DNA from 2 places in the Marinobacter gudaonensis genome. Region 2 is predicted to be linked to the other one. Evidence: predicted binding sites of a transcription regulator. Region 2 holds the regulator's gene; the other holds the start of a gene.

Region 1 (15,509 bases), 610 kb from region 2:
GCTCCGGATCAAGCCAGGCGCGCATGGCGTAGTCGCCACCGCCGAAGATCTGCGCATCCCCTACTCCCTGAATCCGGGCCAGACGATCACGTACATGCAGGCGCGCATAGTTGCGCAAATACAGCGTGTCATAGGTGCCGCCCGGTGAGGTCAGGTGAACCACCATCAGGAAGGTCGGCGACTGCTTCTGGGTAGTCACACCCTGCCGCCTCACCTCCTCCGGCAACCGGGCCAGCGCCTGGCTCACGCGGTTCTGCACTCGTACGGTGGCGTCTTCGGCATTGGTGCCCGGTCGGAAGGTTACGGTCATCTGCAGTACGCCGTCCGAACCCGCTACCGATTTGAAGTACATCATGTCCTCAACACCGCTGATGGCTTCCTCCAGCGGCGTTGCTACCGTTTCCGCGATTTCTTTCGGGTTTGCACCGGGATACACGGTGCGCACAACCACCGAAGGCGGGACCACTTCCGGATACTCACTCACCGGGAGGTTGGGAATGGAGATCAGGCCAATGGCAAAAATGATGATCGAGAGGACCGCCGCGAATATGGGCCGGTCAACAAAGAAACGGGAGAAATTCATTCTGCCAGCTCCTGAGCCGACGCTACGGCGTTCTCAGTGGGTGCCGGTTCCTTCATGGCGATCAGCTGGGGCCGCACTTCCATACCCGCACCGAAAACCTTCTGCACGCCATTGATAATGACCCGTTCACCGGCGGACAGCCCGTCGTGAATTACCAACAGGTCGCCGACCTGGCGGCCAGTGTCCACGTGCTTTGGCGTCGCCCGATTGTTGGCATCCACCACATACACATAACGACGGTCCTGATCAGCCAACACCGCTTTGCGCTGAACCAGCAGTGCCTTGTCGATCCGGAGCACCGGCATTTCAACACGGGCAAACTGGCCCGGCCGGATCAGCCCGTCCGGATTGGCAAGCACAGCCCGGTGCTGCAAGGTACCGGTGCCCGGATTCACCTGGTTGTCGATGAAATCCAGCGTGCCCAGGTAAGGGTGATCGGTTTCGTTATCCAGGGCGATGCGCACGTTGGGCCGGCCACCATCGGCCAGAAGTTCCTGGCTGTTGATGCCCGCCTTCTCGTCAGCGTCAAAGTAGACGTGCAGCGGGTCGACAGACACCACTGTGGTAAGAAGGCTCTGGTCGGCGTTGGCAAGGTTGCCACGGGTAATCAGGGCACGTCCCGCCCGTCCGCTGACCGGCGCCGTCACCCGGGTGTATTGCAGGTCCAGCTCGGCGGTATCCAGTGCCGCACGGGCGGCCTGAACACGTGCCCGGGCGCTCATCAGGGCGGCATTACGCTGGTCGTATTCTTCCCGGGAAATGGCACGGCTCGCCAACAACGACTCTGCCCGACCGGCCTCGCTGCGGGCCAATTCAAGCTGACTTTCCGCCAGGGCGAGGTCGGCGCGAGCGGCCTCCAGTCGTGCCTGGTAGGGTCGCTGATCAATCTGGAACAGCAGATCACCGGCCTTTACCATCTCGCCCTCTTCAAAAGCCACCTCGGTGATATAGCCGCTCACCCGGGGCCGCAACTCGACCGTTTCCGGCGACGCCACCCGGCCAGTAAAGGACTCCCAAAGAGTAACTCCTTCTTGCACTACCTCCGCTACATCAACCTCCGGCGGTGGAGGCATGGCCGATGCCACGTCGCTTTTTACCTCGCAGCCACTCAACAGTAACGCCAGGATAACGGCCAGGCCTGCCAAGGGACCCTTGATTGGGTATTTTCTTGCAATCGGACTTTCCATGGTTCCTCGCTCCAGTATTCGGGATCGCCTTGTGGGCATTACCCGTTCCAAGTAATCGGTGGGATTGCTTGTCTAGTCGGTTGGGGGCCTCCGGATTCGACAGGGAGTATTCCCAACAGACCAGAAACGATAGAGAATCTGAGATCAAAGACGGTATCGGGTTACTGCGGAAAGCTTGCCTGATTCTGCGGAGCCCTTTGGGTCTCTCAGGTTTCGCTTGCCGAATTCTGCGAGGTCATTGCCTGATCCTGCAGAAAGGCCTGGTTCAGGCAGCCGGTGAGGATTCGCAGGGATATACTGCCGCAAAAGGAGAAGCTTTGATGACCGCCGTGATTCCAGAGATTTCCGGAAATCTCACACTCAACCTGCAGCAACAGCTGGCCCGGGTAGCCAGCAAATGGACACCAGAACAGGGGGTTCAGGGATCCGCCGTTGAGGGGCTGGAGCTGATTCGGTGCGATCATCCGTCCAGCTGCGGTTCCAGTGTCTACGAACCATCCCTGTGCTTTGTTATTCAGGGCACCAAGACCATCGAGCTTGGCGACCGCGAGATTACCTACCAACCTCTCACCTACCTGGCCAGCTCGGTGCACTTGCCGGTGCTGGGCAGAATTGTGGATGCCTCGACTGAGCACCCTTACCTGGCGGCCAAGCTCAAGGTCGACAGACAGGAGGTGGCGGAGCTGATTATCGAGCTGGGAGACAAGGCCCCTCCCCTGAATTCCAACGAATCCTGCCCGGAAGTTCAGTGTGGTCTTTGTGTTTCGTCGATGGACGAGCGGATGCAGGGGGCACTCTACCGGCTTCTGCAACTTCTGGACTCACCCGACGACATTCCCATCCTCGCGCCACTGGCCCGGCGGGAAATCATCTATCGGGCACTGGTGGGCGATATGGGCTCCAGGATGCGCAAATTCGCCGCTACCGACACCCAGGCACACCGGATATCCACGGTGATTACGGCGCTCAAGGATCACTACGCGGAGCCGCTCCGAATCAGCCAACTGGCGGAGGCCGCCAACATGAGCGAGTCCACCCTGTACCACAGCTTCAAGCAGGTCACGCGAATGTCGCCGCTGCAATTCCAGAAGAAGCTGCGCCTGCACGAGGCCCGCCGGCTTATGCTGACCGAAGGGCTCGAAGCCGCTACTGCCAGTTATCGCGTCGGTTACGAGAGCCCGTCACACTTCAGCCGCGAATACAGCCGGATGTTTGGCGCGCCGCCGAAAGCAGACGTTTCGCTACTGCGCGGCGAGAGGGAAACCGCGGATTCTGTTTAGCGGTTTCCTCTCAGCGCATTTTATTCAGGCGTAATTCCAAGCCTTGCATTCACCAGATCGCGGATTTCGCGGTAGCGGTCGGCGTCGTGGCTGAGGGTCTGCAGGTTGTCCTCTGGGAACATTTCCTTTTTCTTTTCCTGCGCTTCCGGCTTGCCGAACAGATCCGGCATCAACTGTTCCAGGCAGCGCAGCATTACCTCCGGCGACACCGAAGCCCCCGGAGAGGCCCCCAGCAAAGTACCGTAGGTCTTGTCTCTGCTGACCAGAATCTCGGTGCCCATCTGCAGGTCGCCGTCGCGGATAATCTGTACCCGCTGGCCTGCCTCGACCGGCTTCCAGTCGAACTTCTTGCTCATGCCGGGCGCAAAGCTTTCCAGCTCCTCGAACATGCTTTTCTCGCCCTTGAAGGTCTCCGACACCAGGTATTTCACGAGCGGGAAGTGCTCGATGGCGACGTTCAACAGGCTGGGGATGTCGTGCAGGCGCATGGACTTCAGGTAGTCCAGAAAACCTCTTCCACGCTCCAGAACGGGCTTGAAGGAAGCGAACGGCCCAAACAGCAGGTAATACTGGCCATCGGCCACCCGCAGGTCCAGATGGGGCACAGACATGGGCGGGGCCCCCACTTTGGCTTTGCCGTAGGTTTTCGCCCGGTACTGCTCTGCCTGCTCGGCGGTGATCGGCGCCTGCAGGAAACGGCCGCCCACCGGGAAGCCGGTAAAACGCCGCGCAAACGGCAGGTGGCTTTTCTTCAAGATGGGGAACGCACCACCACCTGCCCCAACGAAAAGAACGTCGGCTTTGTGCCGGACCGGTGAACCGCGACGCTCGGTCTCGATCAGCCAGCTACCCGACGGGCTCCGGTGCACTCGCTTCACGTGCGTGCCGTATTCGATCTTCACGCCCAGCGTTTTCACGGCGTATTCCGCCATCTGTTCGGTCAGTGCGCCGAAGTTCACGTCCGTGCCGGTTTCAATCACCGTGGCGGCCATTTTGTCCGAACGCGGACGCTCTTCCATGGTGAACGGGATCCAGCTCTTGATCTCGTCGAAATCCTCAGAGAAGCGCATCTGCTCGAAAAAGTGGTGGGCCGACATCTCCTTGTAACGCAGTTTGAGCTCCGGAATTGAGGGCTCAGACACGATAGTGCAGTGCTTGGTGCGATTGATGAAGGTTTTTGGTTCCTTGATCGCGCCCTTCTCCACCAGATAGGCCCAGAACTGTTTGGCCACGTTGAACTGGGCGTGGATCTTGAGAGCCTTCTCAACCGAGATAACCTCTTCATCCACCGGGGTGTAATTCAGTTCGCAGTTGGCCTCATGGCCAGTGCCCGCGTTATTGAATACCCACGAGTTGCCCGCCCCTGGGCCATCCAGCCGTTCAAGGATGGTCACATCCAGCTCGGGCGCCAGTTCCTTCGCCAGTACGGCAAAAGTGGTGCCCATAATCCCTGCGCCAATGATCGTTACGTTCATACAGAAAGTCTCACCCGTTCCAATGTGTTCCAATCCCGTTGCGGATGCTGAATTTATCACGCTTCCGACATCTGGCGGAAATTAACGGGATCTGTAGGCGGTTACGGTCGCAAGGCAATTCTGTATCAAAATCCATACTGCGGTTTCGGTATACCCCGATCTCGCCATTAACGAATCTGCGCGGCGGCCTACCCTAAAAGCGCAGTTTACGTTAAGGTAACCCTGTTCCGAAGCATCACACCAGATTCTTCAGGACTGTCTACACTGACATTTAACGACATGCCCACAAGGCGTGTTTTGTTCCTCAGGCCATTACCCCAGGAAGAGGATTATGACAACAACAAAGTCAAAAGTTGCGTACTCCCCGGTATTTACCGACGGTGCGGAATTCCGTATTCCCACGTTCAAACTGCTCAAGCAAGACGGCAAGCTCTATAAGGGGGCCAAGGCTCCTGATCTGGACAAAGACAAGGCCCTTCGAATCTACCGGGCCATGCTCACCACCCGGATCCTTGATGAGCGCATGCTGGCCGCCCAGCGCCAGGGCCGCTTGAGCTTCTACATGCAGTGCACCGGCGAGGAAGCCGCCGTGATCGGCAGCGCCGCAGCACTGGATGATGGCGACATGATCATGGCCCAGTACCGTGAACAGGGCGCCCTCGCCTATCGGGGCTTCACCATCGACGAGTTCATGAACCAGCTGTTCGGCAACGAGCAGGATTACGGCAAGGGCCGGCAGATGCCGGTGCACTACGGTTCGAAAAAGCTCAACTACATGACCATTTCCTCGCCACTGGCCACCCAGATTCCCCAGGCCACCGGCTACGCCTATGGCCAGAAAATGGCCGGCGACGGCCATTGCACCATCACCTATTTTGGTGAAGGCGCGGCTTCCGAGGGCGATTTCCACGCGGCTCTGAACATGGCGGCGGTGCATCGCGTACCGGTGATTTTCCTGTGCCGGAACAACGGATACGCCATTTCCACCCCTGCCGCCGAGCAGTTTGCCGCCGACGGCGTGGCACCCCGGGCCTACGGCTACAAGATGGACGTAATCCGGGTAGACGGCAACGACGTGCTGGCCATGTACGAAGCCACCCGTGCCGCCCGCGCCATGGCGGTCGAGCACAACCGCCCGGTCCTGATCGAGGCCATGAGTTATCGACTGGCCGCCCACTCCTCGTCCGACGACCCGTCCGGCTATCGCAGCAAGGACGAGGAGGCCGTGTGGCGTGAGAAAGACCCGATCCTGCGCATGCGCCTGTGGCTGGAAAGCAAGAAATGGTGGAGCGAGGATGAAGAAAAGCAGCTCCAGGAATCCATGCGCCGGGAGGTACTGGAAACCATGAAGCGAGCCCAGAAGCGACCGCCTCCCCCACTCGAATCGCTGGTGACCGATGTCTACGACGAGGTGCCAGCCTCACTCGCCGAACAGTTCGACAAGCTCAAGGCCCACATTCGTCGTTATCCGGACGAATACCCGAAGAGTGCCGAACACGCCAAGGGAGGAGCATGATATGAGCAAGATGAACATGCTCCAGGCCATCAACAACGCCCTGGATACGGCCATGGCGGCCGACGAGCGGGTGCTGTGTTTTGGTGAGGACGTCGGCGTATTCGGCGGCGTGTTCCGGGCCACCAGCAACCTCCAGCAGAAGTACGGCAAGGCCCGCTGCTTCAACACGCCCCTGGTGGAACAGGGCATCATCGGCTTTGCCAACGGCCTCGCGGCCCAGGGGTCGGTGCCGGTGGCGGAGATTCAGTTCGCCGACTACATCTTCCCGGCCTTCGACCAGATCGTGAACGAATCGGCGAAGTACCGGTACCGCTCTGGCAACCTGTTCAACGTGGGCGGCCTGACCATCCGGGCTCCTTACGGCGGCGGCATTGCCGGCGGTCTGTACCACTCGCAGTCACCGGAAGCCTATTTTGCCCACACCCCGGGCCTGAAAATTGTGGTGCCACGCAATCCGCACCAGGCCAAGGGCCTGCTGCTAGCGGCCATCCACGACCCCAACCCGGTGCTGTTCTTCGAGCCCAAGCGTCTCTACCGTGCCTCGGTCGGCGAAGTGCCTGATGAAGACTACCGCCTGCCCCTGAGCGAAGCGGAAATTACCAAGGAAGGCACCGATGTGACGGTGCTTGGCTGGGGTGCCCAGATGGAAGTGATCGACCAGGCCGTGGAGCGGGCGGAGAAAGAAGGCATTTCCTGCGAGGTGATCGACCTGCGGACCATTCTGCCCTGGGACGTGGAAACCGTGGCCAATTCTGTGTTCAAGACCGGGCGCCTGGTGGTGACCCACGAGGCACCCCTGACCGGCGGATTTGCCGGCGAAATCGCCGCCACTATCCAGGAGCGCTGTTTCCTGTATCTGGAATCCCCCATCGCGCGGGTAACCGGGATGGACACCCCCTTCCCGCTGGTGCTGGAAAAGGAGCACCTGCCCAATCACCTGAAGGTCTACGAGGCCATCAGGGCGAGCGTGGAATTCTAGGCTGATATCAGGACAGGAGAGCTGCAATGAGTGATTTTATACTGCCCGATATCGGCGAAGGTATCGTGGAATGTGAACTGGTCAAATGGCTGGTCAGCGAGGGCGACATCATCGAGGAAGACCAGCCTGTGGCAGAGGTAATGACCGATAAGGCCCTGGTGGAAATCCCCGCTCCCTACAAGGGCCGTGTCACCCGCCTCTACCACAAGGAAGGCGACATCGCGAAAGTGCACGCGCCGCTGTTCGAGTTGGTAGAGGAAGGCGAGCCTGCTGAATCCAACGAAGCGGCGAGCACAGAGCAACCGACAGACGTTGAGAGGGCCGAACCGGCTCCCAAACCCGCAAGCTCGGGCAATTCCAGCGATGACGCCACCGAAGACTTCATTTTGCCCGATATTGGCGAGGGCATTGTGGAGTGCGAAGTGGTGGAATGGCGCGTCGCCGAAGGTGACGACATTGAAGAAGACCAGCCCGTGGTCGACGTTATGACCGACAAGGCTATGGTAGAGATTACTGCCCCCAAGGCCGGCCGCATCACCAAGCTCTACCACGAGCAGCAGGCCATGGCCCGGGTTCACTCCCCTCTGTTTGCCTTCATTCCCCGCGAGCGCGAGGAGTCAGGCGAGGCGTCAGCGCCCCGGAAGGCCGAATCGCAGCCGCAACCGGATACTGCAACGCCACCGTCCAGAGCAGTCAATGGCACCCATCGCCAGCGGATTCCGGCCAGTCCGGCGGTTCGGCGCCTGGTGCGTGAGCATGAGCTGAACCTGGCAGACATTGCCGGGTCCGGTAAAGACGGCCGGGTACTGAAGGCGGATGTGCTGGCCCACCTGGAGCAACCCAAGTCGAAAGACTCAGGGAAAGCCACTGCCGACAAGGCGCAACCGGCGGCTACCGGGTCGCTTCGCCCGCAAGGCGAAGCAGAGGTGCGCGTCGAGCCCATCAAGGGCATGCAGGCGGCCATGGTACGGAGCATGACCCAATCGGCCAGCACCATTCCCCACTTTATCTACAGTGAGGACATCGACGTAACCGACCTGCTGGCCCTGCGGGAAAAGCTCAAACCCGACGCCGAAGCCCGGGGTTCAAGGCTCACACTGATGCCCTTTGTGATGAAGGCCATGGCGCTGGCCATCCAGGAATTCCCCGTGCTCAACAGCCGCATCAACGCGGATGTCTCGGAGATCCACTACCTGCCCCACTGCAACATCGGCATGGCCGTGGACGGCAAGGCAGGCCTGGTGGTGCCGAACGTGAAGAACGTGGAACAGCGGACCCTGCTGGGTATCGCCGACGAAGTCTCCCGGCTCACCGAGGCGGCACGGTCCGGTCGGGTCAGCCAGGAGGACCTGAAGGGCGGCACCATCACGATCTCCAACATCGGCGCGCTGGGCGGCACCTACGCGGCCCCCATCATTAACGCACCGGAGGTGGCGATTGTAGCCCTGGGCCGAACCCAGAAGCTGCCGCGGTTCGATGCCAATGGCCAGGTGGTGGAACGGGCGATCATGACGGTCAGCTGGGCCGGGGACCACCGCATCATCGATGGCGGCACCATTGCCCGCTTCTGCAACCGCTGGAAGGGCTACCTGGAAGCGCCGCAGACGATGCTGCTGCATATGGGCTAACGGTTGGTCATGGTGCAGCAGAAACCTCTTCAGCAGTTCTACATACCGGAAGAGCAGTCGATCTACCTGCTCAGCCATGACGATGCCAAAAAGCTCAAGGACTGGGTGGCGCTCTGCGCCGCCCAGCTCCGCCAGCTCGGCTACCGCGATATCGAACTGATTGGCAAGGGTGCCTACGGATTCGTATTCGCGGGTCGCCTGCCTACACCCAGCTCCCAGGGCCCGGAGCATGTGTTCAAGTTCACCCGGATCAACCTGCCCCAACACCTCCAGGACCGCCTGGAAGACGAAGCCTACATTCTTGAGCAGGTCCGACACCCCCGGGTTCCCCGGTTAATCTCCTACCAGCGTGCCAATAACCAGCCCATCCTGGTGATGGAGCGGGCTGCAGGTCTGAATCTGGAAGAAGTATCCCTGCAGGAAGGACGTCTCAAACCTCGGCTGATCATTCGTATTGCCGACCAGATTGCCGATATCCTGCGCTGCCTGCGGCGCGAGAACGGCCCGGCCGGGCGCCCGATCGTGCATGGCGATATCAAACCCTCCAACCTCGTATTTGATGACCGCACCGAAAACGTTGCCCTGATCGACTGGGGCTCCTCGGTGTTCGCCCAACTCGACGCTAACCAGCAGTTCATCACCGCGAACGTGATGGAGCTGATGTCCGACAACCTGCAGCAGACCAATGCCCGGCTCGGGGATGTGTATTTCATCGGCGAGGAGCAACTCAACGGCGGCCTGTCGTCTCCACGATTCGACGAACAGGGCGCCGCCGGCACCCTCTATGCCCTGGCCTCGGCCCAGTCATGCCGCTTTGGCCACCGGGCGATTCCCGCCACCTCCCTGGGCTTGCCCATGGAGTTCGCGCGCATGCTCGATGGCATGCTCTCGCCGGATCCCGAAACCCGTCGCAGGGCCGGAGACTACTACCTGCGGGAAATGCCGCGCATGGCTCGCACGGTCATGATCGATCTGCGGGAACCGCCAGTGCCGCCCCAGGTGCCGGTGTGGGTCCGCGCGTCTGACCAGGAGATCGACACCGTGGTCTACAGCTCCCGCAAATCCTTCCTGCGGGAGGAAGGCGCCCCGGAAACCCTGAGCGATGTGAACGACGTGCAGCTCGATCGTTACTACAAGAACTTCATGCAGGGCATGGGCGAAACCGAAAAGGCCTTTCTGGCCGCCGTCAGTCGCCTCGGCCGCTACCCGGTAGAAGGCGGGCTCGCGGTACGCTGGGAAACCGACGGCATCTACATAGACACCTCCCTGAACCTGCACGACCCGGCCCTGAAATCCGCCTTTGTTCAGGCGGTCAATAACATGGTGTATCTGGCCCAGGCGATTTACCGCAAGGGCATTTTCAAGAGCTGCCTGTTCAATGCCCGCAACACCCTGCACGTTGACCGGGACGACCCCAGCCAGCCCTTCCGCATAGAGCCGGATCTCAAGCTGCACTACGAAGTGAGCGCCGCTCCCGAGGTGGAAGATGAATCCCGCGTGCACTCCTACTTCGAGGACGGCCCGGACCCGGAGGAGTTCCTGGTACTGCCAGATACCATCATCCAGGCCCTGGAGGCCCTGAACGATATCCATCACACCGGCATGATCATCTTCGAGGCGCTGCCCCGGCACCTGAAGATCCACAGCCACTACCGGCTGCTGGACCCGGATCGGGAGGCGGAATTCAGCCAGCTGCTGGATGAGATCCTGTCCGCCGTGGAGCAGATCACCGGTCTGGGGGTGTCCGGGTATATGAAGATGCCCTACAAGGACACCCGTTTCTTCCCCCACATCGAGCGCCTGCCCGATAGGTACTATCCGCGCAACCCCAGAGCCGACGTGGCGCCCTCCTGAACACCTGGGAGAAAGACACTTTCTGTGGAAACAGTGCAATACTCAAAACAGCCGATGCGCCGGAATAAGAACTCGAACGTAAAGCTTCAGGTTTTGTTGGCGCTGCCGATATCCGTGAAAACAACTTCAGAAAGGATCACACTTTGGCCTCCTCTGCCTTCGCATCCATTGAGCGCAAACTGGGTGTTCCCGGAAAGCTGCTGATTGCCCCCGTTTTCATCCTGCTGCTGTTTGCCGCGGTCACGTTTTTCAGTGTCTATGAGTTCCAGGAACTGGACCGGCGAATGAATACCGTCGCCCGGGATCTGGCGCCCGATACCGCCATCGGCACGGAGTCCGTTATCAGCGTCTACCGGATGCGTCTGCGGGTGTTCGATTACTACTCGTCAGGCCACGAGGAGGCCCTCACCCACTTTGACGAACTGGAGCAGGAATTTAATGGCGTGATGACCCGGGCCCAGGAGCAGATCGCCGATCCGGCGGCTGCCGAGCTCGTCGATCGCATCGAATCGACCACACGGGAATACATCAATGCGTTTCGGAACGAGCTGGTTCCGGCCAAGCGTCAGGTGCTGGCGATTGTTCGCGACGAGCTCAACCAGCATGGTCCTAATGCCACTCAGGCGCTGCGCATGGCGCTTAACGGCGTGGCCAACCGCGAGCCGGAAAGCGACCTCCGTGCTGGCCTCGAGCAACTCCTCAACGACGCTTTGGTGATGCGTTTAACCGCCCAGCGGTACCTGGCGAGCGGCGAAAAGGACGCCCAGGATGCACTGGGCTGGGCGATCGAGGATCTCGCAGACGCCCTGGAACTGCTGGATACCGAGAACGGCCCCGAATTTGTCCAGGTCTATCTGGATACCGTGGTTGAAGAGCTGGCCAACTACCAGGCTGCAGTGCAAAGGATGCTCGAGCAGCAGAACATCGTGGTAACCGTGAAGCGGGACAAACTGGATGTGCTGGGCCCTGAAATTGCGAGTATGGCCCGGGAGCTGGAAGGCAGCATCTTCGCCGCCCTTGAAGTTGAAGCCGACGCCGCAGGCGAGGAAACAGACCTGGCCCTGAGGTTCACACTGATTGCGTTTGGTGTTTCCCTGGTGCTTGGGCTGGTGGTGGCAGTCCTGATGAGCCGGATGATGGGAGCCAGCGTGAAGCGGGCGAAAACTGAAATTCTTGGCTACCTGGATGACATCGCCAAGAACAATGGTGACCTCTCCACCCGCCTGACCCCCGGCCGGCCGGATGAGATCGGCGATTTCATTGGCGCGGTCAATGCCTTCCTGGAGACCCTGGAACAGACGATATCCCGGATTGTCAGCGCATCACGCCGTTTGACCTCCGAATCGGAGTCACTTTCCGGGATTACCGAGCGCACAACGGCCAACTCCGAGCAGCAGCGGGACCAGATCACCCAGGTGTCGGCGGCCATGCAGGAGATGGTATCCACCTCCGAGGAAATCGCCTCGAATACCAGTGACACGGACGAATCCGCTCGCCGGGCGGCCTCGCTCGCGGACACCGGCCAGGAAACCGTCAGCACCGCCATTCGCTCCGTCACCAATCTGGCACAACAGGTGGAGGAAGGCTCCAAACGTATTCAACAACTGGAGAATGAGTCCGCCGAAATTGGCAAGGTGCTGGCCGTTATTCAGGGCATTGCTGAGCAGACCAACCTGCTGGCCCTTAACGCTGCCATCGAAGCGGCCCGGGCGGGAGAAGCCGGGCGCGGGTTTGCCGTGGTGGCGGACGAAGTGCGTGGACTGGCCAGACGGGTGCAGGAGTCCACTGTTGACATCGAACGCATCGTATCCCAACTGCAGAGCGGGGCCGCGGGTGCCGTGGTGGATATGAGCCGCGCCAAGCAGATGGCGAGTGAGGCCAGCGAGGAAGCGGGCAAGTCGGGCAAGGCCCTGGCAGATATACTGTCGGCCGTTAACAACATTGTTGAAATGACCACCCAGATTGCCAGTGCCACCGAACAGCAGCGAGCCACCGCCGCTGAAATGACCCAGAACGTCGAGGTCAGCAGCAACGCCATTGAAGAGCTGGCTGGAGACATTGGCCAGGTCAACCAGTCCAGCCGCTCCCTGGCAGAGATGGCTGACGACCTCAACACATTAGTGAAGCGTTTCCGCGTGAAGGAGTAACGTGGGCAGTAATCGTTGCAGATGTTAACCACGTCATGGGCGGGTTCCCGAAATACTGATACGTTGGGCTGTCGGTTACAGAATGTAACCATCCAGGACAGCCTTGGACACGTTGGAGGGACCCACCATGACCCACACCCGCAAAATCTCACACACCCACTCAGGCCGCTGCACAGCTGCAATTCTGGCCACCACCCTGCTCTTCTGCCAGGCCCCGTTCAGTGTCGCTCAGGCCGGCCAGACCGAGCAGGTAATCTTCTCTGCAGAAAACGCACTCTATGGCGCCGGGTATGACATCGGGCGTGCCGACGGCTGGTTCGACAATGACCTGCGCGGCGCCGTGCGTGCCTATCAGAAGGCCAACGCGCTGACGGTCAGCGGTAAGCTCGACAACGCCACTCTCTCCGCCCTTGGTATCAAAGCTACCTCCGTGCAAACCGTCTCAGGCAACGCCTTGAGCAGCCGAGCCCAGTCCCTCAAAGCGCTTGAGTTGCCATCGCCGGCGACAATGCCGGTCGCTCGGCCTGAAGCGCGAAAGACGGTTGTAGAAAAAACGGTCGCCCGGAAGCCGGTCGTCGAAACGACCGTTGTTGAAGAGGCGGTCGTTGAGGAGACGGTTGTGGAGAAAGCGACGGTCGCCGACGTGGAAAAAGAAAAGATCAGTGAAAGCACGAATTCGGTTCAGGCAGCCGAAAATCTCTCTGCCAAAGTTTCGGAAAAACAGATAGCTAAAGCCGAAACCTCGACTCAATCTGAAGAGGAAGTTCGGAAGCCAGTTGCAGAACAATCAAATGAGGTAACACCGGCAACCGTGGCGTCCAGCGAAACGACCACGGCTGCACCGGTAGAGCAGCCCCAGGCGGCTGTCGAGCCCGCCCGAGGCGTCGAGCATTCGCAACCCGACCCGGCCAAACCGGAGGAAAAGGTGGCTGTGGCAGAACCTTCAGAAAAGCAGGCCCCTGCTGAGCCCCGCCGGGCAAGCTCCGGAGGCGGCTTTTTCACTGCCCTGTTCGATTTCTTCTTCGGTTGGCTGGTGTAAACCTTTCCGACTCAGAACTTCCAGAACGGGGTGCTCAGCTTCCGCTCAACAATCTCGGGCGAAAAACCCACATCATTCAACAGACGCGGATCCATGGTCGCTACCAGGTGGACGAAGCTACGCTTCATCCGCCAACCTTTGTAAAGAGAAGCGGCTCTTTTCATGTGAATACTCCTGATCAGTGTAAGACGTTCGGTCTCAAAAACGGGACCCTGTTTAATTAGCGTCCTATTTTATACTTGCCCAGGAGTGTTCTGAATACTTGGAAACCCCTATGAACAGGGGCTTCCAGCGCATTTCAGTGAAATTTTGATGACGGGTTTGTTACCCGTTCATGAAGACTTGCCGTTTGAAATCAGAGTCTGATACAGGTCGTCCTTGAGTTGGGCGCGTTTCTGTTTCAAGCGGTGCAGCTTGTCGTCGCCAATGGGCGCATCCCGCTTCTCCAGCCCCTCTATTTCGTGGTCCAGGTCTGTGTATTCCCGGAGCTTCTCGTTGAACCTGAGGTCGGTGGTCTTGAGTTCTTCGATGAGGCCTTTGTACTGGGGAAATTCTAGGTGAAGCTCGTGGCTGGAAATGCCCATTTTCCGTGTCTCCTTTTTGTCCGGAGTGTGTGCGCAAACATGATCATTCCGATCACTTTCAGCATAGTCGAGCCTGCCAGTTTCTGGGCTTCTTTGACAAATCGCTAATTACGCACGACGTTTCATGGGTATAGCATGGTCTTACGTTCATCCAGTTACCTCTCGGGACACTCGCGAATGACCTTTGCACGAATTACCGGCACCGGCTCCTATCTGCCAGACAACGTTGTGACCAATAAAGACCTCGAGAAGATGGTCGACACCACGGATCAGTGGATTCGCGAGCGTACCGGTATTGAACGCAGGCACATCGCCGTTGAGGGCCAGACCACCGTTGATCTGGCCGAGCAGGCGTCCAGAAACGCCATTGAGGCGGCTGGAATCGATCCCACCGACATCGACCTGATCGTGTTTGCCACGTCCACACCGGACAAGATTTTCCCGAGCTCCGCCTGCATTCTCCAGGCTCGCCTGGGGATTCACGGCTGTCCGGCGTTCGATATCCAGGCGGTATGCAGCGGCTTTGTCTACGCCCTGGCCACCGCAGAGAAGTTCATCAAAACCGGAAGCAGCAAAAAGGCGCTGGTGATTGGCGCCGAGGTGTTTTCCCGCATTATCAACTGGGAAGACCGGGGTACCTGTGTCCTGTTCGGCGACGGTGCCGGCGCGGTGATTCTGGAGGCCGATGAGGAAACCGGCATTCTTTCTACCCATATTCACGCCGATGGCCAATACGAGGAGCTTCTGCACGTTCCCTGTGGCATTGCCGACGGTTACGAACAGGTCAAGGCCGGTCGGGCGTTTGTCGAGATGAAGGGCAACGAGGTGTTCAAGGTAGCCGTCAATACGCTCGGCAAGATCGTCGACGAAACCCTCGCCGCCAACCAGATGAAGAAATCCGATATCGACTGGCTGGTGCCGCACCAGGCCAACCTGCGAATTATTTCAGCGACCGCACGCAAGCTGAACATGTCCATGGACCAGGTAGTGGTTACGGTGAACGAGCATGGCAATACCTCTGCTGCGTCCATCCCCCTGGCACTGGACGCTGCGGTACGGGACGGACGCATCAAACGCAACGAAGTGGTATTGCTGGAAGCCTTCGGCGGCGGCTTCACCTGGGGTTCCGCACTGCTGCGCTACTAACGCTTGGCGTAGACACCCGTGAACGGGCCGCACACCTGGTTTCGCCCGGACTCCTTGGCCCGATAGAGAGCGTCATCAGCCTCATCAACCA
Region 2 (15,509 bases):
CTGACTTCCCGATTCCGTCGGATTTGCGGCGTGACGTCTGAGTTTGGAGTTGGGTTCCTTCTGGTAGCCTGAGGGTTTGGGAGTTCGCGCGGTTGTGGGTGGCCTTTTCAGGACACGCTACGAGCACATCCATGTGCGCTTGACTGTGGCCATCCATGGCCACAGACAGTCCTGAAAAGGCCACCCACAATCGCTTATCAAACCGCTTCGATATCGCTGAGAAATACTTATCTAACTCAGGAGCTTTTGGCGGATTCCCGTCAGGTTTGCGAGGTTTGTGGGGCTGCCTCCCAAAAATGTCGGCGGCCAAGGATGGCCGACGCCAAGCGCACATGGATGTGCTCGTAGCGGTTTTTGGGAGGTAGCCCCACGAACCTCTTCCACCCGAACCTGCAGGCTAGGGCAGGAGTCGACTGGCTAGATCAGCAACCAGCTTCGATAACTCGAACCATCGGCTCGCCGCGGCTTTCGGGAATCGGCAAGATTCCATACCAGGACCGTGGGTCATGCACGGTGGCCGAGGCGAATCCACAGGACAGGAAATGCTCCCGTGCCTGAGCGTCAGTATGGAAGTGGAACGACACCTGGCTGCGAGTTGCGGCGCCGAGGAGCGAGCCGAGGGCTTTGAGGGAGGTGTTCAGCAGTGGCTGGGAGGGCTGGTAATAGCTCTCGGACAGATAGATGGACCCCGGGCGCGTGGCCATGGCCGCGGCCAGGCGGCGCCAGAAATCGGTGATGGTTTCGAGGGAGAAGTAGCTGGTCAGGCCCTCGGTGACGATGATCACCGGCTCGCGGTTATCGAATACCCGGTCGATGACCTTTTCCAGTTGGTACTCGCCGTAGTCGGCCAGAATATCGATGGGCGTGACCTGGTGATGGTCACCGAGGCGACCGGCGGCCATGAGCCTGAGGGCCTTGCGGGCGGCCATGTCGGGGAGGTCGGCTTCGACCATGTGGAGCAGGGGGTGTTTCTGGCGTAATCGAATGCCCCTCGGGGACATGCCGCAGGCGATTTCCAGGACCTGAGTGATGCCCATTTCGTTGATGGCCCGGTCAATCAGATGATCGATGATCAGGTGGCGTTGCAGCAGGAAGGTTCGGATGTTGCCGCCGATGGCCGCCTTGCTGGCGGCTTCGAAGGGGGTCATCAGGCGGTAGAGCCAGCGGCCTTTCTCTGTGGCCAGAGCATCGTCGGAGAGCCCGTACCGGTGCCAGACGGCACCGGTGTACAGGGCGGTGAAGCTGATACCGGAGCTGTCAGTCGGCCTTTTGCTCATACATCGCTTTGCCCCAGGCCTCGCGACTGCCCGGCAGTATCAGGTTCAGGATAATGGCGGCCACCGCGCACAGGGCAATGCCCTCCAGGTGCCCGAGTACCATGCCACCGATGCCAAACACCAGGGTGACACCCACGATAACCAGGTTGCGGGACTGCGCCAGGTCCACCTGGTGGCGGATCAGAGTGTTGAGGCCAACAACGGCAATGGAGCCGAACAGCAGGCACAGGATGCCGCCCATGACCGGCACCGGGATGGTCTGTAGTGCCGCGCCGAACTTGCCGACGAACGCCAGCACGATGGCAATGCCAGCGGCCCACCACATAACCTTCGGGTTGAAGTTCTTGGTGAGCATAACGGCGCCAGTCACTTCCGAGTAGGTGGTGTTGGGTGGTCCGCCGAGCATGGAAGCGGCGCTGGTGGCCAGGCCGTCACCGAGCAGGGTGCGGTGCAGGCCTGGCTTTTCCAGGTAGTTCTTGCGGGTTACGTTGCCAATGGCCAGCACGTCACCAATGTGTTCTATGGCCGGGGCGATGGCCACGGGCACCATGAACAGGATGGCACCCCAGCTGAATTCCGGGGCCACGAAATTGGGCATGGCGAACCAGGCGGCTTCGCGGATGGGGGTGGTATCCACGATGCCGGCGAACGCAGACAGGATGTAGCCGGTGATCACCCCGAACATGATCGGGATCAGCCGGAAAATGCCTTTGGCCCAGACCGACATAACGATGGTCACCGCCAGGGAAATCATCGCAATCCAGATGGCGGTGTCGTAGGGGATCAGTTGCGTCGAGCCGTCACCGGTACGGCCGGAAGCCATATGAACGGCCACCGGAGCGAGGCCCAGGCCGATGGTCATGATGACCGGTCCGATAACCACCGGGGGCAGCAGCCGCCGGACAAAGCCGGTGCCGCGCAGGCGAACCAGTCCGCTCAGCACGATGTAGAGGATACCCGCTGCCATCAGGCCGCCAAGGGTCTCCTCCATGCCAAAGCGGCCCTTTGAAGCAATAACCGGTGCGATGAATGCGAACGAGGACGCCAGGAAGATCGGAATCTGGCCGCCGGTCACCACGTGAAAAATCAGGGTGCCGAGGCCGGCGGTAAACAGGGCCACGTTGGGATCCAGGCCAGTAATCAGCGGCATCAGAACCAGGGCGCCGAACGCCACCAGCAACATCTGTGAGCCGGCAATGGCCTGTTTCCAGACCGGGTCGTTGGAGTGGTCCTGCATATTTATACGTCCTTCTGCTTGGTGCCGAAGATCTTGTCACCGGCATCGCCGAGACCCGGGAGAATATAGCCTTTCTCGTTCAGACGCTGGTCAACGGAGGCCGTATAGATGGACACATCCGGATGCTTCTCGAGGACTTTCTCGATACCCTCCGGTGCGGCCACCAGTACCAGCGCGCGGATTTCCGTGCTGCCCGCCTTTTTCAGCAAATCGATCGTGGAGATCATGGAGCCGCCGGTGGCCAGCATGGGGTCGACGATCAGCGCCATGCGCTGGTCCAGCTCGCCCACCAGCTTTTCCAGGTAGGTACTCGCTTCCAGGGTTTCTTCGTTGCGGATCTGGCCAACGACGCTCACACGGGCCACCGGGATCAGGCTCAGCACGCCATCCAGCATGCCCAGGCCGGCTCGCAGGATCGGCACGATGGTGATTTTCTTGCCGTGGATCTGCTCCACGGTGACCGGGCCGGCCCAGCCCTCAATGGTCTTTTCCTGCAGGTTGAAGTCCTTGGTGGCCTCGTAAGTCAGCAGTGCGCCGACTTCCTGTGCCAGCTCACGAAAATTCTTGGTGCTGATGTCCGCACGGCGCATCAGGCCGAGCTTATGGCGGATCAGGGGGTGTTTTACCTCGTGGATTGGCATGGGATCACCTGTGGTCTGAGTGTGGTCGATCAAATGGCGCAAGGATACCGCATCTGGCGGAGCGAGTCAGGTCGCGAGCCGGCGTGATTCCGAAAAAATACCCGGGGTGGTACGGATCTTGCCGCTTCTCTCCGAAACGACGCCCCGGCGTCAGATTTTCGACCCTGAGAGCGCCTTCGGGCACCGCCAATCGGAGAAGGTTCCGGCATGGACAGAGCTTTGGTCCTTAACAACGTCAAATCCCTGACGCGAGGCAATATCGGCGTTCCCCTCATGCTGATGGGATTGCTGGGCATGATGATCCTGCCCATGCCCGCGTTCCTGCTGGACGTGTTCTTTACCTTCAATATCACGCTGTCTATCGTCATCCTGCTGGTGTGCGTGTACGCGCTCCGGCCCATGGAATTTGCCTCCTTTCCCACGGTGCTGCTGGTGGCCACGTTGCTGCGTCTGGCCCTGAACGTGGCCTCCACGCGGATCGTGCTGCTGAACGGCCATGAGGGCGGGGATGCGGCCGGTAAGGTCATCGAGTCCTTCGGTGAGGTCCTGATTGGCGGCAACTACGCCGTGGGTCTGGTGGTGTTTGCCATTCTGATGATCATCAACTTCCTGGTGGTCACCAAGGGTGCCGGCCGTGTGTCCGAGGTAAGTGCCCGCTTCACCCTGGACGCAATGCCTGGTAAGCAGATGGCCATTGATGCCGACCTCAACGCAGGCCTGATCAACCAGGACGAAGCCAAACACCGGCGCGCCGAGATTGCCCAGGAGGCGGACTTCTACGGCTCCATGGACGGTGCCTCCAAGTTTGTGAAAGGCGACGCCATTGCCGGCCTGCTCATTCTGTTCATCAACATCGTCGGCGGTGTGGCGATTGGTATGCTCCAGCACGGTCTGGATTTTGGCCTGGCCATGGAGCGCTACGCGCTGCTGACCATCGGTGACGGTCTGGTCGCCCAGATCCCGTCGCTGCTGCTGTCCACCTCGGCGGCGATCATGGTAACCCGCGTCACTTCCAGCCAGGACATGGGCGGGCAGATCCTCCAGCAGATGTTCAGCGCGCCCAAGGCGCTGTCCATCGCCGCCGCCATCCTGATCATCCTCGGCCTGATTCCCGGCATGCCCCACGTAGCCTTCCTGGGGTTGGGGGCACTGGCCGCCGGCGCCGCCTGGTACATCTGGAAGCACCAGCGCCAGACCGTGGAGGAAGAGGGCGCGTTTCCGGCGCGGGGTGGTGGCGGTGCGCCGCGGCCTGCGGGCCGGGATCTTCCGCCGGGCGGTGATGCCGGGGGCGATCAGGCGCGGCAACTGCCGGCGCCGGGAGAGACCCGTGAGCTGGGGTGGGATGACGTCGCCACGGTCGACATTGTCGGCCTGGAAGTGGGTTACCGGTTGATTCCTCTGGTGGACAAGTCCCAGGGAGGCCAACTGCTCAGTCGCATTAAAGGCGTCCGCAAGAAACTGTCGCAGGATCTGGGCTTCCTGATGCCGTCAGTTCACATTCGGGACAATCTCGACCTGATGCCCAATGTCTATCGCATCACGCTGATGGGCGTGACCATCGCCGAAGCCGAGATTCATCCCGATCGGGAACTGGCCATTGATCCGGGGCAGGTGTTCGGCAAGGTGGAGGGTATCCAGGGCAAGGATCCGGCGTTCGGGCTGGATGCCATCTGGATCGAGCCTGACAAGAAGGACCAGGCCCAGACCCTCGGGTACACCGTGGTTGATGCCAGTACTGTGGTGGCGACCCATCTCAACCAGGTGCTGCAGAAGCATGCCCACGAACTGCTGGGCCATGAAGAAGTCCAGAAGTGGCTCGACCAGTTGGAGAAGATATCGCCAAAACTGGCGGAGGAGCTGGTGCCGACCACGGTGTCCATAAGCCTGCTGCTGAAAGTGCTGCAGAACCTTCTGAAGGAAGAGGTTCCTATCCGGGACATGCGCTCCATCGCCGAGGCGATCGTGAACGTGCATCCGAAGAGCCAGGATCCGAAGCTGCTGACCACCGTGGCGCGCCAGTCGCTTCGGAGGATGATTATCCAGAGCATCTGCGGCAACGAATCGGAGATTCCGGTGATCACCCTGGATCCAGACCTGGAACAGTTATTGCTGAAGTCTGTTCAGCAGAGTCAACAATCCGGCGGTCAGGAGGATATTGGCCTGGTTCTGGAACCGAACATGGTAGAGAAGCTCCAGCGTTCGTTGCAGGACAGCGTCCAGCGCCAGGAGATGCTCGGCAAGCCGGCCATCCTGCTGGTATCCGGCCCGCTGAGGCCGGTGCTGGCGAAGTTCGCCAGCTACGGGGTGGAGCGGCTGCACGTGCTCTCCTACCAGGAAATACCGGATAACAAGCAGATTACGATTGTGGCGTCCGTTGGCCAGTAACGGCGCGGATGACAGAACGGACGGCGCCGGAACGGCGTTGCCGGTGGAGGAAAAGGCATCATGAAAGTAAAACGGTTTTTTGCTCAGACCATGGCAGAGGCGTTGAAACAGGTCAGTGAACAGATGGGGCCGGACGCCGTCATTCTTTCCAACCGGCGCGTGGACGGTGGTGTCGAAATTGTGACGGCACTGGACTACGACGAAAATATGGCGCGTCAGCGGCTGGGAAGCCGTGCAGAGGAAGCCACCAATGGCTCCCGGCTGGCTGAATTGCAGGCCGACCAGCACCGTCGGCTCGAGGACGAGCTGAGCCGCTCCCGCGATCGGATTCGCGAGGTTCGGGAGAAGCGGGCCGGGCAGGGTGCCGGTTACGCCCGGGCATCGTTTTCAGACATCCAGCAGACGGTGGACGAGCAGGCGGATGTCCGGGCACCGTCGATTGGTCGTGCAGGTGAGGCCTATTCTGATGAGCTGGCGCAGATGCGCGCCGAGATCAGCTCGCTGCGCGATCTCATGCAGGGGCAAAAGCCCCAGTCCCCGTCTGAGCCATCGGCCACCAGCGCCGTCCAGCAACGGCTGGCGGAACGGCTGCAGGAGTTCGGTCTTGGCAACGAGCTGGCAGTGTCCATTGCCCGACGGCACAAGGCCGGACGTCTGGAGGACGGCTGGAAACAGTCCCTCAAGATGCTGTGCACCGGCGTACGCACAGCGCGGACCGAGTGGCTGGACCAGGGCGGCGTGTTCGCTCTCGTAGGCCCCACCGGTTCCGGCAAGACCACAACGATCGGAAAACTGGCGGCGCGCTATGTGCTCAAGCATGGCTCGGACGCGGTCGCGCTGGTTACCACGGACCGCTACCGGGTAGCCGCCCACGAGCAGCTGTTCGTGTTTGGCCGCATCCTGAACGTTCCGGTGCGGGTGGTGGATGAGAGCCACAGCCTTGACGATATTCTTGACGAGCTTTCCGACCGACACCTGGTGCTCATTGACACTGCCGGGCTGACCAGTTCTGACAAGGGCTATCAGGAACAGTTGGCTGAACTCGCCCAAAGCCACCACAATGTCCGCACGCACCTCGTGGTGTCGGCGACCAGTCAACCGCGGATCATGAAATCCGTGTGGCATTGCTATAAGATGGCAAATCTTGCGGGCTGTGTGATGACCAAGGTAGACGAGGCCCTGACGCTCGGCGAATCTCTCGGCTTTGTCATGGAAACCGGCCTGCCCGTGGCCTATTACACTGACGGGCAGAAGATTCCGGAAGATCTGCACCATGCCCAGGCCGTTCCGTTGGTGCGGCTGGCAGTCGATCGCCTGAAAGCCCTGCAGCGACAGCAGGCGGTTGCTGAGGGCGCCTGAAGATTGAGACCTGTCATCGGATGCGTGGCAGGTGTCCGGACACACAAGACCCGGTTAAACGTGGCGAGAGACAAAAACGAGTATGAGCAAAGCACATCCGGTACAGGTGATCGCGGTGACAGGCGGCAAAGGTGGTGTCGGCAAGAGCAACGTGTCGGTGAACCTTGGCATAGCGCTAGCCCAGAAAGGGCGCAGGGTAGTGCTTCTGGATGCCGACCTGGGCCTTGCTAATATCGACGTACTGCTGGGCATTACCGCGAACCGGAATCTCCAGGACGTGCTGGCCGGAGAGTGCGATCTTAAAGATGTGCTGGTGAATGGCCCTGGGGGTATCAAGATTGTCCCCGCGTCCTCGGGTACCCAGCGGATGACCCAGCTAACCCCCATGGAGCATGCCGGGCTCATCAATGCCTTCAGTGAGCTGGGCGACCAGATTGACGTATTGATTGTCGATACCGCCGCCGGCATTTCCGAATCGGTGGTGAGTTTTCTGCGGGCTTCCCAGGAACTGCTGCTGGTGGTCTGTGATGAGCCCACTTCCATCACAGATGCCTACGCACTGATCAAGTTGATGAACCGCGACTACGGCACCAACCGCTTCCGCATCCTCGCCAACCAGGTGCGCAACGAGCAGGAAGGACGCCACCTGTTCGAAAAACTGACCCGTGTTACCGAGCGCTTCCTTGATGTAGCGCTACAATATGTGGGAATAGTGCCCTACGATGAAGCTGTGAAAAAAGCGGTTCAGCGACAGCGAGCGGTACTGGATGCCTACCCCCGGGCCAAGGCGTCCCTGGCCATCAAGGCACTGGCGGACAAAGTGGACAATTGGCCGCTGCCGTCTTCACCCCGGGGACATCTGGAATTTTTTGTGGAGCGGCTCGTCGAAGTCTGAATCGGATCCTGTCAAACAACACCGGATACATGGCATTGGCGAACAACCTCGGTATCTACAACCAGTCTGGCACCCAGAGGCCCTCCCAGCTTGTGGAACAGCATGCGCCCCTGGTGAAGAAAATCGCCCTGCACCTGATGGCGCGGCTGCCAGCCTCTGTACAACTGGAAGACCTGATGCAGGCCGGCATGATCGGGCTGCTTGAGGCGGCCCAGCGCTACAGCTCCACCCGCGGTGCCACCTTTGAAACCTACGCCGGTATCCGCATCCGGGGTGCCATGGTGGATGAGATCCGCAAGGGCGACTGGGTGCCACGCTCTGTGCACCGGAATGCCCGCCGAATCTCCCAGGCCATCAAGGCCGTTGAAGACCGTCTTGGTCGTGAGGCGACCGACCTTGAAGTCGCCGATGAGCTGGGCATGGGCCTGGCTGAATACCATTCATACCTTTCCGACGCCAACAGTGGCCGACTTTTTAGTCTCGATGAGCTCAATGAATCCGGGGAGCTGCCGATAGAAGAGACAGAGACCCAGGACAATCCCCTGGAAGGGCTGTCATCGGATGCTTTCCGCCGCAGTCTGGCTGAGGCAATTGAGGATCTGCCGGAGCGCGAGAAGCTGGTGTTGAGCCTGTACTACCAGGAAGAGCTGAACCTGAAGGAGATCGGTGCGGTGCTCGGGGTCAGTGAGAGCCGGGTCAGCCAGATTCATAGCCAGGCTGCGCTGCGACTGAGAAGCCGGTTGTCGGACTGGCACCAGGGTGCCGGTCGCTGAGCGCGCGCCGTGTGTCCGCACTCAGGCAGACTGTAGTTTTTGGTAACCGACGCTTTACAACCGTGGTAAAGGACTGACAATAAGCGGTTAAAACAGCGGCCTGCTAGACTTCGAGCAGATAGGTCAAACGAATTCCGGGTGTTACTAACTGGAGGTCCCATTGGACAAGAACATGAAAATCCTCATTGTGGACGATTTTTCCACAATGCGACGGATCATCAAGAACCTGCTGCGTGATCTCGGCTTCACCAACACGGATGAAGCGGACGACGGCAACACCGCGCTGCCGATGCTCAGAAGCGGTAAATACGATTTTCTGGTGACTGACTGGAACATGCCCGGCATGTCCGGTTTTGATCTCCTGAAGGCGGTCAGGGCCGATGAAAATCTCAAGACCCTGCCGGTGCTGATGGTTACCGCGGAAGCCAAGCGGGACCAGATTGTGGCCGCTGCCCAGGCGGGCGTAAACGGGTATGTTGTCAAGCCGTTTACTGCCGCAGTGCTTAAGGAAAAGATTGAGAAAATCTTTGAAAGAATCCAGTAACCAGAGGTCGGATGGCTCTCATGAGCGATAGCAAACAGAACCATCGGGGCCTGGAACCGGAGGTGACGGAAAAACTCGAGCGGCAGGCGGCCGAGCTGGCGGAGAGCGTTAGCGCCGGTGATTATGCCAAGGCCATGACCCTGATCAATGAACTCAGCGAGGTTCGCGATCAGAGTCTGTATCGGGAGGTCGGTCGGCTGACCCGAAGCCTGCACGAAGCTATCCGGAACTTCCAGATAGATCCCCGAAATGCCGAGCAGCAGGAAGCCTTGTCCAAAATGACAGACGCTTCCGACCGGCTTGAGTACGTGGTGCAGATGACCGGCGAGGCGGCCAACCGCACCATGGACCTGGTAGAAGAGACCATGCCGGTGGCCAACGCCCTGCGGGATGAAGCCTCGTCGCTTCGCGATGAATGGCAGCGCCTGCGTCGTCGGGAGATGCAGCCGGCGGAATTCCGGGAGCTGTACGGACGGATCGACCGGTTCTTTGTCAGCATGGCGACAGACGCCGACACCATGTACAACAACCTGTCGGAAATTCTTCTGGCCCAGGACTTCCAGGATCTCACCGGCCAGGTAATCCAGAAGGTCACCGCTCTGGTCAAGGAAGTGGAAGAGCAGATGCTCAGTCTGGTGGTCATGGCCAGCCACGTGGATCAGTTGACGGGCACTGTCCACCAGATTGAAGAGCGGCAGGAATCCGCGGAACAGGGTGTCGGGCCCCAGATCAAGGCCCATGAGCGGGAAGATGTAGTTTCGGGGCAGGACGACGTAGACGACCTGTTGTCCAGTCTCGGTTTCTGATTAAAGAGGGTAACGCATGGCGTTCGATGCTGATGAAGAGATTTTGCAGGACTTCCTGGTGGAGGCCGGCGAAATACTCGAGAAGCTGTCAGAGCAGTTGGTAGAACTTGAGCGACATCCGGATGACAGTGATCTGCTCAACGCCATCTTTCGTGGCTTTCACACCGTAAAGGGCGGCGCCGGCTTTCTCCAGCTCGAGGCGCTGGTGAACTGCTGCCATTCGGCGGAGAACGTGTTCGATATCCTGCGTAACCACAAGCGCAAGGTGGATTCTGAGCTGATGGATGTGGTTCTGGAAGCTCTGGACCATGTGAACGCCATGTTCGAGCAGGTTCGCAACCACGAAGAGCTCACCCCGGCCCCGGACGAGCTGATTGCGCGCCTCGATGCGTTTGCGCAGCCGGAATCCCAGGACGCTGGCGCCCCGGCGCAGCCCGCCCAGTCGACGGAGACCGCGGAAGCGGCTGAAGATGGCGGGGATATCACCGACGATGAGTTCGAGCAGTTGCTGGATGCGCTGGCTGATGAGCCGAAAGCCTCGACTGCGGAAAAAGCACAGGCGGATGAGAAGAACAGCGACGCTTCCGGCGACGACGACATCACAGACGATGAGTTCGAGGCGCTGTTGGATCAGCTCCACGGCAAGGGTCAGTTTGCGGGTGCTCCGGCAGCCGATGAGCAGTCTTCAAGCGGTCAGGAGCAAGCCGGAAACGCCGGGGGCCAGGCCGCCGACAAGTCTCCGGCTGGATCCGGCGACGACCTGATTACCGACGACGAGTTCGAAAAACTGCTGGACGACCTTCACGGCAAAGGTGGTGGCCCTACGGCCGGAAAGGCTGCCGGTTCTGCGCAACCGGAAAAGCCGCGAGCCGCGGAACCTGATTCCGCCAAACCCAAATCTGCCAAATCCGCCGGGCCCGCAAAGCCCGACGAAAAACCGGCAGCCAAGGGCGGTGCTGCACCCGCCATGCCGGCGCGCGAGAATGCCCCCGCGGCGGAGACGACCGTTCGGGTGGACACCAAGCGCCTGGACGACATCATGAACATGGTTGGCGAGCTCGTACTGGTGCGCAACCGACTCCAGCGCCTGGGTGCGGAAAGCGAAGACGAACACATGCACAAGGCGGTTTCCAACCTTGACGTGGTGACCACCGATCTCCAGTCGGCGGTGATGCAGACCCGCATGCAGCCGATCAAGAAAGTGTTTGGCCGGTTCCCTCGAGTGGTGCGTGATCTTGCCCGGAGCCTCAAAAAAGAGGTCAACCTGGTCATGCACGGAGAGGAGACCGATCTGGACAAAAACCTGGTGGAAGCCTTGTCCGATCCCCTGGTTCACCTGGTTCGCAACTCAGTGGATCACGGCATTGAGTCGCCAGATGTACGAGAGAAGGCCGGCAAGCCTCGCCAGGGCACGGTCACCCTGTCAGCGGAGCAGGAAGGCGATCATATTCTGCTCTCCATTGAGGACGACGGTGCCGGTATGGATCCGGAGGTCCTGCGTCGCAAGGCCGTGGAGAAGGGGATCTATGATCAGGATGCGGCAGACCGGCTTACCAGGACCGAATGCTACAATCTGATCTTCGCCGCCGGCTTCTCCACCAAGGAACAGATCTCCGACGTGTCCGGCCGTGGGGTCGGCATGGATGTGGTGAAAACCAAGATCGGCCAACTCAACGGGCAGTTGAATGTTGAGTCCGAGCTGGGCAAGGGCTCGCGAATTGTCATCAAGGTACCGCTGACGCTGGCGATCATGCCGACCCTGATGATCATGCTGGGCGACCAGTCGTTTGCCCTGCCGCTGGTGAACGTGGTGGAGATCTTCCACCTGGACCTGACCAAGACCAACATCGTCGATGGTCGCGAGTGCATCGTGGTTCGGGAGCGGGTGTTTCCGCTGTTCCACATCAAGCGCTGGCTGGTTCGAAACGGCTCTTCCCAGGAGGTGCCGGAGAACGCCCATGTGGTGATTGTTGCCATGGGAACCAAGCAGGTTGGCTTTGTGGTTGACCAGTTGGTCGGACAGGAAGAGGTGGTTATCAAACCGCTGGGCCGCGCCCTCCAGGGAACCCCCGGCATGGCCGGTGCGACCATCACGGGCGATGGCCGGATTGCACTCATTATTGATGTTCCAAGCCTGTTGCAGCATTACGGCTGAGCTGAACCGCACAGGTGATACCAGGCAGAGAGCGAAGGATTGGGTAGGAGAATTGGATGACAGTTTCTGTCCTGGTCGTTGATGATTCAGGTTTTTTTCGAAAACGGCTGACGGAGATCCTGACCAGTTCCGGCCAGATCAAGGTGGTGGGTGCCGCCACTAACGGGCGCGAGGGTGTGGAGCTTGCCGAAAAGTTGCGCCCGGACGTGATCACCATGGACTACGAGATGCCGGTAATGGATGGCATCACCGCCGTGCGGGAGATCATGCGCAAGCGCCCGACACCGGTACTCATGTTCTCGTCCCTCACTTATGAGGGTGCCCGGGTCACCCTGGACGCGCTCGAGGCGGGAGCGGTGGACTTCCTGCCGAAGAATTTCGAAGAGATTGCGCGCGACAACAGCCAGCTACAGAAGATCCTCATCGACCGGATTCTGGACGTAGCCCGCAGCCGGCCCGGTAACAAGGCGGCGCCAGCTGCTCCGGGGCCGTCGGCGCCGGCAGGCCGGGAATCATCACCGGCGTTGCGGTCCCGAACGGCGCCGGTGGAACGGCCTCGTTCCGCGCTACGGGAACGGCCTGCTACCCAGGCACCGGTCGGCGACCCGGAGGCTGGCCGCCGCCCGGTTCGGCGAGGTCCCGCCCGGCATTACGCCGTGGTGGGTATTGGCACCTCCACCGGTGGCCCGGTGGCCCTCCAGCGAGTGTTGACGGCTCTGCCGGCCTCGTTTCCGGCGCCCCTGGTGTTGGTTCAGCACATGCCTGCCAGCTTCACCCCCGCCTTTGCCGAACGACTCAATAAGTTGTGTCAGATTGAAGTGCGCCAGGCCGAAGATGGCGATGTGCTCCGGCCTGGACTTGCCTTGCTGGCGCCGGGCGGCAAGCAGATGATGATCGAGAACCGGAGCGGCCAGGCCAGGGTTCGCATACTGCCCGGGGACGAGCGCCTTAATTACAAACCCTGTGTGGATGTCACTTTCGGTTCGCTGGCTCGCAGCTTTCCGGGTAAGACCCTTGGCGTGATCCTTACCGGCATGGGCTCGGACGGCAAGGAAGGTTGCCGGCTGATGAAGCAGAGCGGATCGGACGTGTGGTCGCAGGATGAGAAGTCCTCGGTCATTTACGGAATGCCCATGGCCGTGGCCAAGGCGGGTCTGACCGACGAAGTGCTGTCACTGGATGACATTGGCCCCCGGCTGATCGAGGGCGTGAGCTGATGGATATCCTCTCCCTGCTCGGGGTTGTTCTGGGCTTTGCCGCGATCCTCGGTGGTAATCTGCTTGAGGGCGGTGCCCTCGCTTCCCTGTTCAATGCCCCGGCGGCGATCATTGTCATCGGTGGAACCGTGGCGGCAACCATTCTGCAGACGTCCTGGCCCATGCTCAAGCGTGCCTTCAGTCAGGTGCGTTGGGTGTTCGTGCCGCCGTTTATCAGCCTGGAGGACGGCATTGGCAAAGTGATCGACTGGAGTGTGAAAGCTCGAAAGCAGGGGCTTCTGGGACTTGAAGGGCTGGCGGAGCGGGAGCCGGAAACCTTCGCACGCAAGGGATTGCAACTGCTGGTGGATGGTGCCGAACCGGAAACCATTCGCAGCATCATGGAGGTGGATCTGGAATCCCGGGAACAGCGGGATCTGGAATCGGCCAGGGTGTTTGAGGCCATGGGGGGCTACTCGCCCACCATCGGTATCATCGGTGCGGTCATGGGTCTGATCCAGGTGATGACCAATCTGGAAGATCCGCAGTCCTTGGGTAGCGGCATTGCCACCGCTTTTGTGGCCACCATTTACGGTGTTGCCCTGGCCAACCTGCTTTTCTTCCCTGTGGCCAACAAGATGCGGGGCATTGTGCGCGAGCGCACCCGCTACGAAGACATGATGATTGACGGCATTATTGCCATCGCCGAAGGCGAAAACCCGAAATCCATCGAATTGCGGCTGCGGGGCTTCCTGCAGTGACCGCACGCAGGCCAACTTATGAGGCGCCGTAGGCAAGCCCCGGACGATCTGCACAACAAAGAGCGCTGGCTGATTTCCTACGCCGATTTCATCACGCTCCTGTTCGCCTTTTTCGTGGTGATGTATTCGGTGTCCTCGGTGAACCAGGGCAAGTACAAAGTGCTCTCCGAGACCATGACCGGCGTCTTCAACGCGCCCCAGCGCTCCTTTCAGCCCATTGAGGTGGGAGACCAGCCCAGACGATCCCTGGAGGCTCCGGCCGATGACGTCATTCCTCCGACGGTAACGGAAGCCCCTCAGAACCCCGAAATGGACGCCCAGGCCCGGACTGAAGCCCTCCGTGCAATGGCCGACCAGTTGGCACTGGAATTTGATGAGCTGATCAATCAGGGGGTGGTGACCCTGGAGACCAGTGACCGCTGGCTTGAGCTCAATCTGCCGAACAGCCTGTTGTTTGGCAGTGGCGACGCCGAGCCTCATTACGATGCCTTTGAAGTGGTTGAGAAGATTGCCACGGTGCTGAATAACCGGGACAACGCCGTCAAGGTTGAGGGCTTTACCGATAACCAGCCCATCAACACATCCCGCTTTCCATCCAACTGGGAACTGTCCGCGGCCAGGGCGGCGGCGGTTGTCCGAATGCTGGTGATGGAAGGTATCGAGCCGGAACGGCTGGCGGCCGTTGGCTATGGCCAATACCAGCCGGTAGCCCGTAATGACACCGAGACAGGACGGCAAAGGAATCGCCGGGTGGTATTGCTGATTTCGCGGGATGCCAGCATCCGGGGCGCAATGCGCTGACAGTTCTCCTCGGCAGATGCGTATATCCCGGTTGGCATGGTTCCTGTATTACTCCCGGTTAATATCAAACGACGGCAACCGCTTGCCGGTATTCCTGTTCGCCGCTCGTTCAAGTTGCCCGCAGACTGGCCGATAACCCCTCAGGTACGCGCCGCGGGCTGTCGGCGAAATGACCTGTCTTCTGGAGAACCAAAGCGTGCGAATCTGGGCAGTAGCCAATCAGAAAGGTGGTGTGGGTAAGACGACAACCGTGGTCACCCTCGGCGGATTGCTTGCCGAACGGGGCAAGCGGGTACTTGTCGTCGACCTCGATCCCCACGGCTCGCTGACCAGTTGGTTCGGTTACGACCCTGACACCATTGCTCACAGCGTCTTCGACCTCTTCCAGCACCAGGGCAAGGTGCCACAGGGTCTGCCAGCCCAATTGATTACGGAAACCAGCTGCAAGGGACTGTCCCTGCTGCCAGCCAGCGCGGCGCTGGCGACTCTCGAGCGCCGTATGATTGGTGTTGAGGGAATGGGGTTGATTGTGTCCCGGGCATTGACCCAGCTGTGGGACGACTTTGACTATGTGCTGCTGGACAATACGCCCTCGCTCGGCGTGCTGATGGTCAATGCCCTCGCGGCGGCCCAGCACCTTATTATTCCAGTGCAAACGGAGTTCCTGGCCATCAAGGGC

What was found. Region 2 encodes FliA, which starts transcription of late flagellar genes. Its sites were predicted from a motif close to CTAAAGTTTNNNNNNNNNNNGCCGNTAA; they were not measured.
Region 1: a site for FliA is predicted at 10,587-10,614, ahead of BM344_RS01435 (methyl-accepting chemotaxis protein). Genes of this name have one in related genera too.

Annotation. Positions count from the first base shown of each region.
Region 1 is NZ_FOYV01000001.1:305,643-321,151, reverse strand. Features, by position in the region: gene BM344_RS01475 (efflux RND transporter permease subunit) at 1-583, opposite strand, end outside; gene BM344_RS01470 (efflux RND transporter periplasmic adaptor subunit) at 580-1,770, opposite strand; gene BM344_RS01465 (AraC family transcriptional regulator) at 2,091-3,050, shown strand; gene BM344_RS01460 (malate:quinone oxidoreductase) at 3,071-4,525, opposite strand; gene BM344_RS01455 (thiamine pyrophosphate-dependent dehydrogenase E1 component subunit alpha) at 4,857-6,041, shown strand; gene BM344_RS01450 (alpha-ketoacid dehydrogenase subunit beta) at 6,043-7,020, shown strand; gene BM344_RS01445 (dihydrolipoyllysine-residue acetyltransferase) at 7,047-8,648, shown strand; gene BM344_RS01440 (protein kinase domain-containing protein) at 8,658-10,502, shown strand; gene BM344_RS01435 (methyl-accepting chemotaxis protein) at 10,646-12,649, shown strand; gene BM344_RS01430 (peptidoglycan-binding domain-containing protein) at 12,777-13,688, shown strand; gene BM344_RS17475 (DUF1127 domain-containing protein) at 13,700-13,852, opposite strand; gene BM344_RS01425 (YdcH family protein) at 14,021-14,272, opposite strand; gene BM344_RS01420 (beta-ketoacyl-ACP synthase III) at 14,450-15,418, shown strand; gene BM344_RS01415 (CHASE domain-containing protein) at 15,415-15,509, opposite strand, start outside.
Region 2 is NZ_FOYV01000001.1:914,161-929,669, reverse strand. Features, by position in the region: gene flhB (flagellar biosynthesis protein FlhB) at 1-41, shown strand, start outside; gene BM344_RS04210 (class I SAM-dependent methyltransferase) at 423-1,277, opposite strand; gene BM344_RS04205 (uracil-xanthine permease family protein) at 1,258-2,514, opposite strand; gene upp (uracil phosphoribosyltransferase) at 2,517-3,155, opposite strand; gene flhA (flagellar biosynthesis protein FlhA) at 3,363-5,540, shown strand; gene flhF (flagellar biosynthesis protein FlhF) at 5,601-6,899, shown strand; gene BM344_RS04185 (MinD/ParA family protein) at 6,982-7,794, shown strand; gene BM344_RS04180 (RNA polymerase sigma factor FliA) at 7,824-8,567, shown strand; gene cheY (chemotaxis response regulator CheY) at 8,728-9,111, shown strand; gene BM344_RS04170 (protein phosphatase CheZ) at 9,132-9,917, shown strand; gene BM344_RS04165 (chemotaxis protein CheA) at 9,934-12,072, shown strand; gene BM344_RS04160 (protein-glutamate methylesterase/protein-glutamine glutaminase) at 12,129-13,289, shown strand; gene BM344_RS04155 (flagellar motor protein) at 13,289-14,029, shown strand; gene motD (flagellar motor protein MotD) at 14,048-14,830, shown strand; gene BM344_RS04145 (ParA family protein) at 15,027-15,509, shown strand, end outside.